One region of the Uliginosibacterium flavum genome, then DNA from elsewhere that is predicted to be linked to it. Evidence: predicted binding sites of a transcription regulator. Region 1 holds the regulator's gene; each other region holds the start of a gene.
What was found. The regulator sigma-54, encoded in region 1, starts transcription at its own class of promoters, with help from an activator protein. The targets are predictions, from matches to a motif close to TGGCACGCTTNCTGCTNA.
Positions count from the first base shown of each region.

Region 1 (6,001 bases):
ACAGCGGTGTTGCGCCCGAGAGCTTTTGGTGTATATTTATACAGTACCAAGAAAGGCCTGAGTCCCGGCAGTCAGCACTGCCTCGCAAGCTCTGTGCCATAATCTTTCCGACCACTGAGTGAGGTATTACATGGACGACAATAAAGCCAAAGCACTTGCTGCTGCGCTGGCACAAATCGAGAAGCAATTCGGCAAAGGTTCCATCATGCGTCTGGGTGATGGCGAGGTGGTGTCCGACATTCAGGCCATCTCCACCGGCTCGTTGGGGCTGGATATCGCTCTGGGGATTGGCGGTCTGCCGCGCGGCCGTGTGGTTGAAATTTACGGCCCGGAATCCTCGGGTAAAACCACACTGACTCTGCAAGTCATTGCCGAGCTGCAAAAAATGGGCGGTACGGCTGCGTTCATCGATGCCGAGCACGCGCTGGACGTCGTCTATGCCCAGAAACTCGGCGTGAATGTTGGAGATCTGCTGATTTCGCAGCCCGATACGGGCGAGCAGGCGCTGGAAATTGCCGACATGCTGGTGCGCTCCGGTGGTGTGGACATGGTCGTGATTGATTCGGTCGCCGCGCTGACGCCGCGTGCCGAAATCGAGGGTGAGATGGGCGATCAGTTGCCCGGCCTGCAAGCCCGTTTGATGAGTCAAGCGCTGCGCAAGCTGACTGGCAACATCAATCGCACCAATACGCTGGTCATCTTCATCAACCAGATCCGCATGAAAATCGGCGTGATGTTCGGTAGCCCGGAAACCACGACGGGTGGCAACGCGCTGAAGTTCTACGCTTCCGTGCGTCTGGATATCCGTCGTACCGGTACGATCAAGAAGGGTGATGAAGTCATCGGCTCCGAGACCAAGGTCAAGGTCGTCAAGAACAAGGTGGCGCCGCCGTTCCGTGAGGCGCACTTCGATATCCTGTACGGGGAAGGTATTTCCCGCGAAGGTGAAGTGGTCGATATGGGTGTCGAGCACAAATTCATCGAGAAGAGTGGCGCCTGGTATGCCTACAAGGGCGAAAAAATCGGTCAGGGTAAGGATAATGCGCGCGAATATCTGCGCAATAATCCGGCCATTGCCATCGAGATCGAAAACAAGATCCGCGAGGCGGTCGGCGTGATTGCCATTCAGGTGAAAGCGGAGTAATTCAGGTCTGTGAGCAAGAAACCGGTTCCATCACTCAAGTCGACGGCCTTGCGGCTGCTCTCCATGCGCGAACATTCGCGCGTGGAGTTGCGGCGCAAGCTTAAAGCCAAGGCTGTCGAAGGGCAGGACGTTGAAGCCGTGCTGGATCGCATGGCCGAAACCGGCCTGCAATCGGATGTGCGTTTTGCTGAAAGCTTGGTGCGCACTCAGGGCGGGCGCGTGGGCGTCGAACGTTTGCGGCGCGAACTGGCTGATCGAGGCGTGAGTAACGAAATTGCCGCAGCAGCGTTGGGCGAAGGTCTTGTCGAGGATGAGCTGACGCGCGCACGTGCGGTGTGGGCGAAAAAATTTGGTGAGTTGCCGAAGGATCAAAGCGAGTGGGCGCGCCAAGCGCGCTTCATGCAATCGCGTGGTTTTACGGTTGAAGTGATCCGGACAATGTTGAAAGAACCATTTAATGAGTCTGCTTAGGGTAGCCAGCCTGAAGAAACGCTACAAGTCGCGTACCGTGGTGCACGATGTTTCCTTCCAGGTCGGCAGTGGTGAGGTAGTGGGCTTGTTGGGCCCCAACGGGGCGGGCAAGACGACGTGTTTTTACATGATTGTTGGCTTGGTGCGTGCCGATGGCGGCAGCATCCATCTGGATGGTGCGGATCTGACTCACTGGCCGATCCACAAGCGCGCTCATCAAGGTTTGTCTTACCTGCCGCAGGAAAACTCGGTATTTCGCAAACTCTCGGTCAGCGAGAATATTCTGGCGGTGCTTGAGCTGCAGAAGCTGGGTAAAGCAGAGCAGGCGAAGCGTCTCGATGAGTTGCTGGATGAGTTGAACATTGCCCATCTGCGCGATGCGACCGCAATGTCTCTTTCCGGCGGCGAGCGTCGTCGGGTGGAAATTGCCCGGGCGCTGGCAACCCGCCCTCGTTTGATTCTGCTCGATGAACCTTTTGCAGGGGTTGACCCGATTGCAGTGCTGGATATTCAGAAGATCATTAGCTACCTGAAAGCACGTGGAATCGGGGTGTTGATTACCGACCACAATGTGCGTGAAACACTGGGGATTTGCGACCACGCTTACATCATCAATGCGGGTGAAGTGCTGGCGGGTGGTACGCCGGAAGAGATTGTGCAAAATGATCAGGTACGCCAAGTTTATCTAGGTGAACATTTCCGTTTATAACGTTTTTCATCAGGCCGGCATGGGCCGGCTGGTATCACTGTCCGCATGAAACCCTCGCTTCAGCTTCGCTTCTCCCAGCAACTGGCCTTGACGCCACAGTTGCAGCAATCCATCAAGTTGCTACAACTGTCCACGCTCGAACTCAATCAGGAAATCGAGCGCATGCTGCTGGAGAACCCGATGCTGGAACGCGAGGCGGGCGAGGAAGATGAGGGCGCAAGTCCGTCTCTGCCCGAGCCGCAAGAGGCCAGTATGGCCACTGCGGGTGAGGAGTACTCCAGCGAGCGCGTGTCTTCGGGCGAGGACGAGTATGAAGCGGCGAGCGTGGCCGACATGCCCGATAGCATCAACGAAGCCTACGACAGTGTGTCGGATGACGACATCGGCGAGGCCGCCGAATGGCGCAGTGAAGGGGCTTCGCACGGAAGTGGCGATGGTGAAGACGGCGATTTTCAGGATCTCCAGGCCGCAGCGACGTCCTTGCGGGATCATCTGTTGGGTCAGGTTGCCTTGATGGCCATGACGGATCGGGATCGCGCCTTGGTCATGCTGGTGATCGAGGCTCTGGATGATGACGGTCTGTTGCTGCAGGAGCTTGAAGAGCTTCTTCCGCTGATTCCGCCTGAATGGGATGTTGAGCTGGAAGATTTGACGATTTCCCTGCATCAGGTGCAAAGCCTTGATCCGGCAGGAATCGGGGCGCGCAACCTGCAGGAAAGTCTGCTTTTGCAATTGAAGACCCTGCCGGAGAGCGAGTCACGGCGCTTGTCCATGATCATCGTTGATGGCAATCTGGAGTTGCTGGCCGCACGTGACTTCGCCAAGCTCAAGCGCCGACTGTCCTGTAATGACGATGCATTGCGTTCCGCGCAGGAGTTGATCTGCAGCCTCAATCCCCGGCCGGGTGCTCGTTTTGCCGCGCCCGAGACGCGTTATGTGATTCCCGATGTGGTTGTCCGGAAATATCGGGGTGCCTGGACGGTAAATCTTAATTCGGAAGCAATGCCGAGGCTAAGGATTCACAAGGTCTATGCCGATATACTTCACCATAACCGGGGCGTAAGCAGCACACTGTCGACGCACCTGCAGGAAGCGAAGTGGTTGATCAAGAACGTACAGCAGCGGTTTGACACGATCCTGCGGGTTTCACAGGCGATAGTGGATCGGCAGCGACAGTTTTTCGAGCATGGCGAAGTGGCGATGCGTCCGCTTACCTTGCGCGAGATCGCTGAAGAGCTGGAATTGCACGAGTCGACGGTGTCGCGGGTAACGACTCAGAAATATATGGCCAGTGCCCGTGGCGTCTTTGAACTGAAATATTTTTTTGGCAGTCACGTTGCCACCGATACGGGTGGTGAATGTTCAGCTACGGCGATTCGCGCGCTGATTCGCCAGCTGGTTGCGGCTGAGGACGGGCGCAAGCCTTTGTCTGATGCCCGGATTGCTGAATTGTTGGGCCAGCAGGGTATTGTGGTAGCACGCCGGACAATCGCGAAATACCGGGAGTTGCTCAATATTCCGCCGGTCAGTCAGCGCAAGTCGATCTAACAGGAGAGGAGTGTTTTATGAATCTCAATATCACCGGGCACCATCTTGAAGTGACCCCCGCCCTGCGCGAGTATGTCAGCACCAAGCTTGATCGGGTGATTCGTCATTTTGATCATGTGACGGCAACCCATGTAATCCTCTCGGTACAAAAACTCAAACAGAAAGCTGAAGTGACAGTGCACGTGCGTGGTAAGGATATCCACGTGGAGTGTGAAGACGATGACTTGTATGCGGCGATCGATGCGATGGCTGACAAACTGGATCGTCAGGTACTCAAGCACAAGGAGAAAGCCGGTGATCACGGTCATGAATCCGTGAAGCGCCAGAGCATTGCAAGCGCGGACTGAGCGTGCGCGCAACACAGTTCAGCTGTGCTGCGGCCGGACTGGACGCAGCAGGGCGGGCGAGGCCTATAATGGGCCTGCCGCGACTGCAGGATGAAGTCCTGAACTGTCAATTTCCAACCTGACAAGCGGCGAGCTCCGAAAGGAGACTCGCCGCTGTTCTGTAAGTAAGACCGAACCTGGCATGAACCTGATCTCCAAGATTCTTGATCCGCAGCGGATTGTTGTTGATATCGCGCTGAATTCCCGTGCCGCGGTGTTTGAGTGCGTGGGGGCCCTGTTTGAGCAGCATAGCGGTCTGGCGGCCAGGAAAGTGGTCGATGCGCTGACTCAGCGCGAAAAGCTTGGCTCGACGGGCTTGGGCATGGGGATTGCGATTCCGCATCAGCGCGTCAAAGGCCTCAAGGAGACGCAAGGCGCTTTCCTGCGCCTGCGTGACCCCATCGATTTTGATGCGCCTGATGGGGCTCCGGTCAATCTGTTTTTCATCATGCTGGCGCCTGAACAGGCCAATGAAACGCATCTGCGTTTACTGGCAGAGTTGGCGCAGATGTTCAGCGACAAGACGTTCCGCGAAACCCTTTGTGCCGCGCCGGATGCCATGAGTGTTGCGGCAGCTTTTGATGACTGGAGCATCCATGCGTCGAGCGAGCGTAGCCCAGCTGTTTGAGGCCAATCGCACTGCGCTGCAATTGCGTCATGTTGCGGGGCGTCTGGATTCTTGGTTGTCGGTTTCTGATCATCGGGTGTGGCCAGCCGATATGGTGGGTCACCTCAACCTGATTCACCCGAATCGTTTGCAGATCATGGGCGAAGCAGAGTTCGCTTGGGCACGCCAACAAACCCGCGAACACCTTGAGCAGCATTTGTTGGGCATCCTCGCCTGCTCTCCTCCCGGAGTCATCGTTGCTGATGATTGCGACGTGCCGGAAATTGTCCGTCGAGCCTGCGATGAAGCGGGAGTGCCGGTGATGGCCTCACCGCTGGAATCCGCACGCGTGATTGAAGTCCTGCGGGTCTATCTGTCACGCAAGATGGCTGAGCGCGTTTCGCTGCATGGCGTGTTCATGGATGTTCTGGGGGTTGGCGTGCTGGTGACTGGCGACTCGGGCGCGGGTAAGTCCGAGTTGGCGCTGGAGCTGATTACACGCGGCCATGGCTTGGTGGCGGATGACGTTGTAGAAATCTCGCGCGTTGCTTCAGGGATTCTGGAGGGGCGTTGCCCTGAAATGCTCAAGGATTTTCTGGAGGTGCGCGGTCTGGGCATCCTGAATATCCGTACGATTTTTGGCGAAACTGCGTGTCGTCGAAAAATGAAGCTCAAACTCATCGCACATTTGCAGCGTCGCACGGGTGGGCATGATGAGCCTTTGCGTTTGCCGCTTGATGATGACGATATGCAGGACGTGCTGGGGGTCCCCGTGCGCCGCGTTGTGCTGCCGGTTGCGGCAGGGCGAAACCTTGCGGTTCTGCTTGAGGCTGCGGTGCGCAACACGATCCTGCAGCTTCGCGGGATTGATTCAACTCAGGAGTTTGTCGTACGTCAGCGGAGCATTCTGGATAATGATGACCCTTATGACCGCTGACTTTCACAGGTCACAAAAAAGCCCGCCGAATGAAGGCGGGCTTTTTTTGGTGCACTGAGCTCAGCGTTGGCCGATGTCAAAAAATACGACCTCTGCTCCGACTTCTGTGGGCGAATAGCCAAAGCCGATCCGTCCGCGGTTCGGCAGGTCTGCTTCTCCACGACGCAGCACAACCTCATTGCCCGCATCGTCCACCATG
Region 1 covers NZ_JBEWZI010000002.1:119,002-125,002, reverse strand. Annotated here, with positions in the region: gene recA (recombinase RecA) at 131-1,144, shown strand; gene recX (recombination regulator RecX) at 1,154-1,615, shown strand; gene lptB (LPS export ABC transporter ATP-binding protein) at 1,602-2,324, shown strand; gene ABXR19_RS02235 (RNA polymerase factor sigma-54) at 2,370-3,872, shown strand; gene hpf (ribosome hibernation-promoting factor, HPF/YfiA family) at 3,890-4,219, shown strand; gene ABXR19_RS02225 (PTS sugar transporter subunit IIA) at 4,401-4,886, shown strand; gene hprK (HPr(Ser) kinase/phosphatase) at 4,855-5,802, shown strand; gene ABXR19_RS02215 (FHA domain-containing protein) at 5,863-6,001, opposite strand, start outside.

Region 2 (6,001 bases), on a different contig from region 1:
CGTTGGCGAGCGAATCCACGATCTTCACCAGACGTGCCAGATCGTCGCGATTCTTGACGATGCGCGGCAGGCCGAAGATCGGGCGCGGCGGATCATCCGGGTGCATCGCCATTTTCACGTTGGCTTCCTCGGCGACCGGGATGATGGCCTTGAGGAAATATTCCAGATTCGCCCACAACTGCTCTTCGCCCACGGCGGCGTATTCGTCGAGGAGTGCGCGCAGCTGATCTGCCTGATAGCTGCTGTCCCAGCCGGGCAGGGAAATGCCCTTGGACAGGTCGAGTTTCTCGATGGCGGCGGCGTCAAAGGACAGGGTCGTGGAGCCGTCTGGCAACTCCATCGCCAGCTCGGTGCGGGTCCAGTCGAAGACCGGCATGAAGTTGTAGCAAATCACCTTGATGCCAGCGGCCGCGCAGTTGCGGATGTTCTGCTGGTAATTGGCGATCAGGCGGTCGCGCGAGGGTTTGCCGAGTTTGATGTCCTCATGCACCGGCACGCTTTCGACCACTTCGAATTTCAGCCCGGCACTTTCGATGCGCGCCTTGAGCTTTTGCAGGCTCTCCAGCGGCCAGACTTCGCCGACCGGCACATCGTAAATGGCCGAGACGATGCCATCGATCCCGGGGATCTGGCGGATGTATTCAAGCTTCACCGGATCGTTTTCGCCATACCAGCGGAAGGTCATCTTCATTGCGCAACTCCATTGGGTGATCTAACTTGTATGGTAGTATAGCAGTGAGTTTTTCGAGGTCAATACGCAGATGAAAGTCATTCCACAAAGAGCCGCTTCCATCGGCGCTCAGGTGCATCAGCAACTGCGCGACGCCATCGTGCGTGCCGAACTCACACCCGGTACGGCGCTGTCCGAGGCCGAAATCGCGGCGCGATATTTGGTGAGCCGTCAGCCCGTGCGCGAGGCCTTCATCCGTCTGGCTCAGGAAGATCTGGTCGAGATCCGCCCGCAGCGCGGCACCTTCGTCAAACGCATCGTGATGGATGATGTGCTGGACGCGCGCTTCGTGCGCGAGGCCATCGAAGTCGCGGTGGCGCGCGAGGCCGCCGGCAAGGCCGATGCGGCGGCGATTGCGCGCCTGCAGGCGACGCTGGCCACGCAGGCTGTGGCAACAAGCAATGCCGAATTTCTAGCCGCCGATGAGGCGATGCATCGCGAGATTGCCGTGATTGCCGGACGCGAATCGGCCTGGCGCGTGGTTGATCAGATCAAGGCGCAGATGGATCGTGTGCGCTATCTGAGTTACATCGATGTCAGCCCGGCGCAGCGCCTGATCGCCCAGCACAGCGAGATCGTCGAGGCGATTGCCGCCCACGACGCGAATGCGGCTGAGGCGGCCGTGCGCGCGCACATGGCCGAGATCCTGCAGCAACTGCCGGAACTGGCGCGACGCTATCCGGAGATGTTCGAGGGCAGCTGAATCTGCTCGAAGGGCCTGCTGCACAGCCGCGCCCAGCGGCCGTTCGTATCCATGCTGCCCGTATGGCCAATCCTGTCCTGCCTGAACGGGCAGGGTGCTCGCAGAGCAAGGCTGCGTGCTGCTCTTCGGCCTGCCAGAGTTTTGCGTAAATCCGTTTGTGCCTTTAATCCCATGCCGTATGTCGCCTGACTGCGGCAGTCCCTTCAGTGTTTCTGGGCCTCCATATACTTTGTGGCGGCTGGATCCATCGAAAGCAGGCTCACCAAGGGAGAAGGAATCATGCACAACACGTTTCTGGAAGAGATTGGCAGGCTGGGCGGGACGGAAGTTTTTGACGCGCAGGCGGCGGCGAGGGATTTCGGCGCCGACACGGGCGCTTCGCAGATCGGTTTTGGCGGCGCGATCCGCGTGCTGGATGCGGCGGCGATCCGTCTCATTGTGCTGGCGGCGAACCGCCATCGGCAGGCGCTGTGGCCGGTCAGTGGCGGGCGCAATTTCGGCTATGGCACCGCGCGCCCAGCGGTTGAAGGCACGATCCTGCTGGATCTGTCGGCGCTGCGCGCAGTGACAATCAACGTGGAAAATGCCACGGCGGAGATCCAGCCCGGCGTGACCCAGGCCGATCTGGAACAGGCGATTGCCGCCAGCGGCGCGGATCTGCTGGTGCCCACCACAGGCGTCGGCCCGAATGGCAATTTGCTGGGCAATGCGCTGGATGGCGGTTACGGCCTGACGCCGGTGGCTGATCACTTTTCTGCGTTGGCGGCGTTGGACGGATTCTGGGGCGATGGCAGTCCGTTCCGCCATGTCTATGCCGACATGGATTGCGCCGACATGGCCGAGCGCTGGTCTTGCGGCACCGGCCCGGCCTGGGGCGGCTTGCTGCGTCAGGGCAATCTCGGCATCGTGACGCGGGCCACGCTGCAGCTGGCGCGCGTGCCGGAGGCGGTGCGCATTCTGGTGCTGGAATGGCCCAGCTCGGCGGCATTTCAGGCCGATCAGGCGGCGCTGTCTCGGTTGGTGGAAGAGATTCCCGGCATCGGCGGGGTGATTGCGATGAATGACTATCGCATTCTGTCGACACAGGCGGATGCGCCGCTGGCCAGCGAGGCGCGTGGCGAGGCGCGCATGGCTTATCTCGATGGCCAGGCGCAGCAGCGCCGCATTGCGCGCTGGACGGCGATTGCTACGCTGTACGGCTCGCGGGCGATGGTGGCCGGCGCGGCGCGCGATATCCGGCGGCGCCTCGACGGCTGCCGCGTGTGGTCTTTTACGCCGCGTGAGGTGCGCTGGCTGGACAAGCTGTTCGGTGTGCTGCCGCAGGGTTTTCTGCCGCATATCCGACGCCATCTCGGTTCGCTGGTGAATGCGCTGGGCACGGTGCAGGGGCGGCCTATCGTGGCCTTTCTGCGCATTGCCTATGCGCTGGAAGCCTTGCCGCGCGAACTTGGCCTCGCCAGCGATCCGGCGCGCGATGGCAGCGGCATCCTCTGGTACGCGCCGCTGGTGCCACTGAATGCAGCCAGCGTGGCACGTTATGAAACGGTGATGAGCGAGGTGCTGCAGCGCCACGGTTTCGATCCGTTGCTGGCTCTGACCACGCGCAGCTCGCGCGTGCTCTCGGCAACCATTCCGATCCTCTTCCGGCGCGATGACGCGATCGCCGCCGTGCGCGCCAAGGCCTGCTACGTGGATCTGGTCAAGGCCGGGCTGGCGCAGGGCTGGCCGCCGTACCGGATCGGCTCCGACACCATGCATCTGGTGCATCCGCCCGTCGATAGTGTGACGGCACAGTTGCACACCCGTCTCAAGCTGGCGCTGGATCCGGTGCAGGTCATCAGCCCGGGGCGTTATACCCGGCATCAGGATGCGGATGCCGCTTTGCGCGCCCTGCAACTGGATGGTGTGACGGCAAGCCGGTCGGCGCAGCGCCAGGCGGTGTTTGCGCCTGTTGATTCGGAGTTTCCGCCGCTTGATCAGACGCCGGATGTGGATGGGCGGCTGAATTGAGGGGTGAAGCCTTATTCGAAACCACGTGTCCGTAGTGCCGACTTCAGTCGGCCAGCCTGGCGTGGTGTGCGACTAAGGTCGCACCTGCAAGGGGGTTGTAGAGCCGCTCTGGGTAAGGGTCTGCAGGCAGGTTGCCGGGACAGGCCCGCTGCGTGCGGCTCTTCAGCATCCCAATCCCACCAAAATCGTGGAATAGGTGTTCTTAATAAAAACAGTAACTTACGTTTATGTTTCTTGAGAGGCTATGGTCGAAAAAAAGCCCGGTCGGGGGACCGGGCGTAAATAGTAACGCGCGTAGATCGATAGCCAGAGGCTGCCAGACCGGGCCGGGAGGACGACGACCGGTTTGACGAACTTCTGCATGGATCAAGCGAAACCCTGGAAACCCACGTGGCAGCGTGTTGCAGCACGCGCCGGGCAACACCGGGGCTTGGCTTGATCGAGAAGTCGCCTCAGGCTACCGAGCTGATCAGAGCAGTGAGTTTTGGTCGGTCGGCCTCCTTTCCTTGTGTGCGCAGTTCGCCGGAGCGGGATTGCTCCAGGGCTTGTATGTCGCCGCTGATCTGGCCGCCGGCCTCGACCAGCAGGCTGCCGTAGCGGATCGTGCCTTTGACGCGACCGGTGGCGTGGATGATCAGTTGCTGGCGGGCGGTGAGGTCGCCCTCGAATTGGCCGTGAATTTCGGCCACGTCAATGCTGACCTTGCCGGAGAAGGCGCCCTTGTCGGCGATGCGCAGCACGCGGCTGTCCATCGTGGCTTCGACGCGGCCTTCGACGATCAGCGTGTCGCAATCCAGAATTTCGGCGCCCTTCAGCTTGACGTTCGGGCCGACGACAAGGCGGCTGGGGGATTCGGTTTCGGGAACGGCAACAGGGGCGGGTGAGGTCAAATTTTTCTCCGGGGTGGGAAGGGTTTGGCTGGCCAGTTGCTGGGCTGCTTCGGTGGAATTCAGATTGGCCGCGTCCCGCAGCCTGGCGTCGTTGCGTGGCGAAAGCGCCGGGTAAGCGCCGGGCGTGTGGGTCACGCGCGGCTGGCGATCCGGGGCGGGTTCGGGCATGCGGGCAGTCAGGGCTTTGTGGAACATGGCATCTCCTTCGGTGTTGAGTGGATTCTCGAAGCGTCTTCAGCGGGGCGCTGGAGAAGGCGGGGAGAGGGGCGCAGCATTCAGCGTGCTGCGCCGTCTGATCCATTCATTGCAGGGCGCGTGCCAGATCCGGAAAAGCCAATCGAAACAGTGGCTTGATGTGCTTTCAGGCAGGCGGGCGGCGTGCCTGACTGTCGCTGTCTGGCGACAGGGTTTCGGGCGTGAAGGAGGGATTGCAGGCTGGGGTTGGGCTGGGGGCTGTCGTGGAGGAGCGACAGAGGGAATGGCGCGAGTCGCAAGTCGCAAGTCGCAAGTCGTGGCCCGAACATTCCCTCCCTCTTTAAGGGGGCTGAGACGGGAGTTCGCAAGGCAAGCCTTGCGCCGTCGAAGCGGGTCGAGTGTGCAAACTCGACCCTCCGGGCAAGGAGGGGTAAAAACGCTCAATTGAGGACAGGCCTTGTTGAACGTGACAACCCCCATCCCAGCCTTCCCCCTGAAAAGGGGAAGGAGCCGTTTGGGCTCGGTTTCAAGGGCTACGGGCTTGGAGCCTTGAAGACCCGCGTCCAGACTGCTTCTCGCGGTGCTCTGCCTGAAGAGGACCGCTGCACGAGGCTCTTCGGGGAGCCGATTCCTTAGATCGTTCCCACGCGGAGCGTGGGAACGATCAAATCCGCGCTTGGGCTTTGGGCGCAAGGCGGTCATGCTCATCCCGACTTGCGACTTGCGACTTGCGACTTGCGACTTGCGACTTGCGACTTGCGACTTTGCGGACCGCCTACTCCGCCGACTCCTTGAACGCGCCGGCTTCCAGGTGGTAGCGGGCGAGCAGGCGGTAGAACTCGGTGCGGTTGCGTTTGGCCAGACGCGCGGCTTGGGTCACGTTGCCTTCGGTCAGGCGCAGCAGGCGGATCAGATAATCGCGCTCGAAGCGGTGGCGGGCTTCTTCGAAGGATTCGATGGCGTCGCCGTCGCCCTGCAAGGCGCGCTGGACCAGTGCAGCGGGGATCACCGGGGTGGTGGCCAGGGCGACGGTCTGTTCCACCACGTTCAGCAGCTGGCGGATGTTGCCGGGCCAGGGCGCGGCCAGCAGCAGCTCCATGGCTTCGGGCGAGAAGGCGTTGACCGGGCGCTCGTAGCGTTTGGCCAGACGCAGCAGGAAATGTTGCGCCAGCAGCGGGATGTCCTCGCGACGCTCGGCCAGCGAGGGCAGGGCCAAGGCGACAACGTTGAGGCGGTAGTAGAGATCGTCCCGAAAGCGCCCTTCGCTGCGCGCCATGTTCAGATCGCGGTGCGTGGCGGAGAGCAGGCGCACGTCAATCGGAATGCTGCGGGTCGCGCCGACCGGGCGCACTTCGCGCTCTTCGAGCACGCGCAGCAGCTTGACCTGCAGCGGCGTGGGCATGTCGCCGATTTCATCGAGAAACAGGGTGCCGCCCTTGGCCGCCTGGAAGAGGCCGTCGTGGTCGCGATGAG
Region 2 covers NZ_JBEWZI010000008.1:189,455-195,455, reverse strand. Annotated here, with positions in the region: gene uxuA (mannonate dehydratase) at 1-691, opposite strand, end outside; gene ABXR19_RS09655 (GntR family transcriptional regulator) at 762-1,433, shown strand; gene ABXR19_RS09650 (FAD-binding oxidoreductase) at 1,713-3,443, shown strand; gene ABXR19_RS09645 (bactofilin family protein) at 3,896-4,528, opposite strand; gene ABXR19_RS09640 (sigma 54-interacting transcriptional regulator) at 5,304-6,001, opposite strand, start outside.
Region 2: ABXR19_RS09645 (bactofilin family protein) is a predicted target of sigma-54. The motif match lies at 4,637-4,654, and genes of this name have one in related genera.

Region 3 (6,001 bases), on a different contig from region 1:
TGTGGGCTACTCAGGATGCGTCGTTCGATTTCGTGCTGACGGGCCACGACGGCACTGACTTGTTGCCGCTGCTCCGGCGTCAGCGCCTCGGGCGTCGCTGAAAACATCGCATTGGCATGCTTGAGCGTCAGGTAGGGAGAGCTGGCGGCGCTGATGGCGGCAGAGGTGGCGGCAAGTTCAGACATGATGTGTTTCTTCCTGCAAGGCGCTGGCGGATTCCAGCGCGGTTTCACGAACAATCAGGGGGTGGCCGGCGTAGCAGCCGAAATGCACGTGGTAGGCAACGCCGCCGGGGGCATCGCGCAATACATTCATGACTTCTCCACGCGAGCCGGCGGGCACGCGCACTTCGCCGCCAATCGCCAGCGGGCGGCTGTTGCGCACGTATTCACGGACTTCAAAACGCGTCTCGCACCAGTATTCGTCCAGATCCATCAGTTCTTCTTCGCGACAACCGACGACGCGGCCGTGATCGAGGAAATGTACCGAGTAGATGACTTGATCCATCAGGAAAGTGCCGATATCCACCACCGTGCCGATGCTGCCGCGCCGCACCAGCAACTGGCCGCGCGTGGCGCCCGGAAAGGTGCCGTCGTCACGCACGTTGCGGGTGACGCGCACTCCAGTGCCTTGTTCCCAGCGCGGTCTCATGGCCGGGCCCTGCCAATGGCGCTGATCGGAATTGTGGTGATGCCCTTGGCGCGTTTGAAGACGCTGAACACGCCTTCGGTCAGCGCGTCGGAACGCACGAAATCATCGTAGGCACGGGCCAGCAGGCGCCGCCAGGTCTCGTATTCAGGCACATTGCCGGCGCCGCGTAGATAGTCGTGAAAGCGTTGCAAGATGTGCAGACGATTGATCTGAACGACGGTGCGATCAAATTCGATGTTGAAGTAATCGAGGAAGTCTTCGATTCCCTCCAGATCGGCAAGCTCGGCAGAAAATTCTTCAGGACTGAGAGTTTTGGCGGTCATGGTCGGTCTCCGTTTCCGTCGCAACGCGACGCTTGAAGCTCCCCTCGCCCCTGAGCGGGAGAGGGGTTGGGGGAGAGGGCATCCCCTCGGTTTTCAGCAGTGTTGGCATTCACGTTGCAAGCCTGCAAAGAGCAACATCAATTCGGATTCATCAGGACTGCGTTTTTTCAGATCGACGAAGCGACGCACCAGGCTCAGTAGCAGACCCGCTTCTTCGTCAGCCAGTTGCCGCCCCAGCGCAGCGAAGACGGATTTCACCGCCCGCGTGCCGGAATGCTTGCCGAGCACAACGCGATGTTCGCGCCCGACAATGGCCGGGTCGAAGCCTTGATAGTTGGCTGGATCCTTGAGCAGGCCATCAACATGAATGCCGGATTCGTGCGTAAACACGTTGGCGCCGGTCAGGCTTTTCTGCACTGGAATCGGCCGCCCCGAGGCACGCGCCACGCGTTCAGCGAGGGCAGGGAAGTCCTGCAGATCAACGCCCGTATCGATGCCATAACACTGCTTGAGGCCATGCACGACCTCCTCCAGCGCAGCGTTGCCAGCGCGTTCGCCGAGGCCATTGATGGTGGTGTTAACGTGAGTGGCGCCAGCCCGCACCGCAGCCAGGGTGTTGGCTGTAGCCATGCCCAGATCATCATGGGCGTGCATCTCGATCTCCAGATCACAGCTGCGGCGCAGCGCCTTGATTTCGCGGGCGATGCCAAAGGGCTCCATCACGCCCAGCGTGTCGGCGTAGCGCAGGCGACGCGCACCAGCGCGCTGGGCGACTTCAGCAATCTGGCGCAGAAAGGCGGGATCGGCACGCGAGGCGTCTTCCATGCCAACGCAGACTTCCAGGCCCAGATCGCGGGCGCGTTGCACCAGCCGATAGATTTCGCTGAGCAGCCAGGCGTGACTCTTTTGCAGCTTGCTGGCGATATGCTGATCCGAGGCCGGCGCCGAGATATCAATCAGGTGCGCGCCCAATTTGGCGCAAGCCGCGATGTCGCGATCATTCAGGCGCGACCAGACCATCAGGCGCGCGTTCAGGTCGAGCGCTGCAATCGCGCGGATGCTTTCGCGTTCGGCTTCGCCCATGGCCGGAATGCCGACTTCCATTTCGCGCACGCCCATCGCATCCAGACTGCGGGCGATATCGATCTTCTCGCCAAGACTGAAGGCCACGCCGGCAGTCTGCTCGCCGTCGCGCAATGTGGTGTCGTTAATGGTGAGTGTGCGGATCATGGCGCGGCTCTGGTTTGGGACACCCAATCCATAGCAAGCACAGTGCCATTCACCTTGAGCCGAGCAAAGCCCTGTGCTGGCAAGGATTTGGCTGATTTGTCGGATTTCTTACAGTGGCGGTTCAGCTACAGCTTTGAAGGATTTGCGCCACAAGTGGAGGCTGCCGCGCCATCTGGCGGAGATTTGCGCAACAAAGCAGGCGGACGCAAACGCTATTGATTCGGCCCGACTTGAATTTGAAACGCAGGTGCGACTTCAGTCGCACACCACGCTCAGCCGGCCGACTGAAGTCGGCCCTACATCAGCATCCGACACTATTTGCGGGCCCAAACGCGAATTGAAGGATGCTTCGCGATATGGGTGCCAGCGCACAGAAGTGCACTTTGATTCCGGGCATCGTGAGTGCCGTATCAACGAGCCCGCATCCCCGACAGCATATTCATGACTTAGGGAGTGTGGGCTGATGAACTTACACGTAGCTCAAGGAGATCTGGATATGTTTGCACTTAACGATTCAACACGCTGGAATTTCAAGTTTTTCTCGAAGCGCGCCGCAGTGGCGATGCTGGCATCCGCAGCACTGTTGAGCGCCTGTGGCGGTGGCGGTGATGCAGGTGGCTCGGATTCCATCCCTGATTCCATTACGGTCACCTCAATGGATGGCCCCAGTGGCGGATCTGTTGGCCAAACCACCACCATGAATGTCAAGGTAACGACTACCGGCAACATTGCAGCCAACGAAATTTCGTACAACTGGGAGCAGACGGCAGGCACTGCCGTACTGAGCAAGTCGCAGAACAATGGTGACTATGAGTCGACCTTGTCCTTTATTCCTGGCGTCGCCGGTGACGTGACTTTCAAGGTGACGGTCAGCGCGCGTGGCAAGACGGGGTCGCAGTCGAAGTCCGTGCCGATCAACTAACACGGCTTGTCAATCCGGATGTTTTGCTTGAATGGGGCACCGTGAGGTGCCCTTTTTTCGTCCGGCAATCAGCCTGAACGTCTATGCCAATGGATATCCCGCCAGGGGCCGCACGATCCAGCGGGTGTCCCGGCAATTTCTATGTGCTGCAGCGCACAGACCTTGTAGCAGGACCAGCATATAAATCATCCATCGAGGCGGTGTTCTAAACCTCGACCCGCAATTTAATGGAGAAAAACATGATCTCGAATTCAAAGAAATTATCTATTGCCCTGTGTGGCGCTTTTATGGCCATGACGATTGGCTGTGCCAGCATGAAAGCCCCTGCAACTGCAGATGTTGCCGTATCGAAGGCCGCCGTGGATAACGCCGCCGGAGCCGGTGGCGTTGAGTACGCGCCGGTTGAAATGAACTCTGCGCGTGAAAAGCTGGCCCAGGCCAACAAGGCCATGACAGCAAAGGATTACAAGCTGGCGCGCGAACTGGCGAGCGGCGCTCAGGCCGACGCTAAGCTGGCCCAAAGCAAGGCCAATTCAGCCAAGGCAACCAGCGCTGCCGATGCGCTGCAAGACGATATCCGCGTCTTGCGTGAAGAGCTGGATCGCACCAGCAAGTAAGGCTTTGCGTCAGCCCCGAATATCAATCGCACTGGGCCGCGCTCCTGCAGCGCGCCCTTGCATTCAAAAGGAATTGAATCATGAATAAACGTAACATTACTCCCGCTATTTTTGCCGTCGCTGTTCTTGTCAGTGCGTGCAGTTCCATGCCTAAAACCACGACTCTGCTGGATCAGACGCGCGGCGATTACGTTGTTGCCGAGGGCAACCCGAGCGTGGCGCGCTATGCCCCGCTGGAATTGAAGCAGGCCGGCGAAGCGCTGGCAAAAGCCAATGCATCAGCCCGCGACGACGACAGCAGCGCAGACATTGACAAGCTGGCGTACATCGCCAAGCAGAGAATTGCCTTGACGCAGGAAGTTGCCAAGCAGAAATCGGCTGAGGCCGATGTGGCGAACTCCGGCAAGGAACGCGATCAACTGCGTTTGAATCAGCGCACGAATGAAGCCAATCAAGCCAAAGCCAATGCCGAGCAGTCTTGGCAGATGGCCCAGGTCGCACAGAACGACGCCGCCATTGCACAACGCGATGCCGCCGCCGCTCAGCGCAAGACCCAGGAAGCTCAATTGAATACGCAGGACGCACAAGCCCGTGCCGCCAAACTCGAAGCGCAATTGGCAGAGCTGGCCGCCAAGAAGACCGAACGTGGCCTGGTGATCACCCTGGGTGATGTGCTGTTCGGCACCGACTTGTCACGCCTGAATGCAGAAGGCATGCGCACGGCGCAGAAACTGGCGGACGTGCTGACGCAAAACCCCATGCGCACCGTATTGGTTGAAGGCTTTGCCGACAGCACTGGCGCCTCTGCGTACAACCAGGAGTTGTCTGAGCGTCGCGCCACCGCAGTGCAAAGTGCATTGCTGGAAATGGGCATTGCCCGTGACCGCGTTGCAGTTCGTGGCTATGGCGAGGCTTTCCCGATTGCTGCCAACACCAGCGAACAGACCCGTCAGTTGAATCGGCGCGTCGAAATTGTTGTTTCAGATGACTCAGGAATGATTTCGAAGCGCTGAATCCTGGCTGCTTCAGATTGTTTATTCTTGATTTGAATCGAGGAAGATCATGCATAAAGACAAGCATTCAAAGCACGCGGGAATCGATGTTTCCGCAATCAGGGAAGCTGCCAAACATATCGACGACGGTGCGGTGACGGTTGGCTATCAGGCAGATCGCCAGCAAATAGTCGAAATGCTCAATGCCGCACTGGCGACCGAGCTGGTGTGTGTGTTGCGCTACAAGCGCCATTACTACACAGCAAGTGGCTTGCAGAACGGCCCGATCAAGGCGGAGTTCCTGCAGCACGCCTTGGAGGAGCAGGGCCACGCAGATTTGCTGGCGGAGCGCATTGTGCAATTGAACGGCAAGCCGGATTTCAATCCGGCTACCCTGATGGAGCGTACGCATGCAGAGTACGATGATTCAGACTCGATCCTGGACATGATCAAGGCCAATCTGATTGCCGAGCGCGTGGCCATCGAATCCTATCGGCAGACGATCGAACGGGTTGGCGATAGCGACCCGACCACGCGTCACATGCTGGTGGGCATCATGGCCATGGAAGAGGAACACGCTGACGATATGCGTGATCTGCTGGCCTGATATTTGAAGGCAACCAAGCCGCGCTTGCTGAAACAGCAAGCGCGGCTCTTTTACGTATGGATATTTTTCGCAAAGAGCCTGTCTGTAGAGCCGCTCCTGGATTGGCTCTGCAGCATGAATGCCCCGTCAGCCTTGCTGGGGGCGGCTCTTCAGGGCGCTGCTATTGATTCGGCCCAATGAGGTTTGATTTCGTCGACAGCAGGTCGCAGGACAAGCTCCGCTCAAACTGAAATCGGCAGGCCCCAACATTCCCTCGCTCGTTTAGCCTGAAGCGCGAAAGCATCCCTGAAAGATCTTGGTGTCGAGATGATTCGCAAGCCGCGCACTTACTGCGCAGTCCAATGAGCTTGATCAACCCTTCTGGACCGACATGATCACGACCTTGTTGCTATGATTTCGGCGTGCTGGCGGGAGTGATCAGTCAGCGGCTATCGGCTAGGAGCGGGCGTTCGTTCCATAAGCCGAAAACGGGTATTTGTAGGGTGCAATAACCGAAGGGCATTGCACCGGGAGCTTACGGCAAAAGAACTCGCGTACAGATGAACGCGCCACCATCCGGTGCAATGCGCTAACGCTTATTGCACCCTACGTGCTGGCGGAAGTGATCAGTCAGCGGCAATCGGCTAGGAGCGGGCTTTCGGAAGGCTAGGCGGAAAGCG
Region 3 covers NZ_JBEWZI010000006.1:38,397-44,397, forward strand. Annotated here, with positions in the region: gene nifM (nitrogen fixation protein NifM) at 1-185, opposite strand, end outside; gene ABXR19_RS07050 (nitrogen fixation protein NifZ) at 178-651, opposite strand; gene nifW (nitrogenase-stabilizing/protective protein NifW) at 648-974, opposite strand; gene nifV (homocitrate synthase) at 1,068-2,204, opposite strand; gene ABXR19_RS07065 (hypothetical protein) at 2,668-3,126, shown strand; gene ABXR19_RS07070 (DUF4398 domain-containing protein) at 3,366-3,743, shown strand; gene ABXR19_RS07075 (OmpA family protein) at 3,824-4,756, shown strand; gene ABXR19_RS07080 (ferritin-like domain-containing protein) at 4,806-5,342, shown strand.
Region 3: nifV (homocitrate synthase) is a predicted target of sigma-54. The motif match lies at 2,235-2,252, and genes of this name have one in related genera.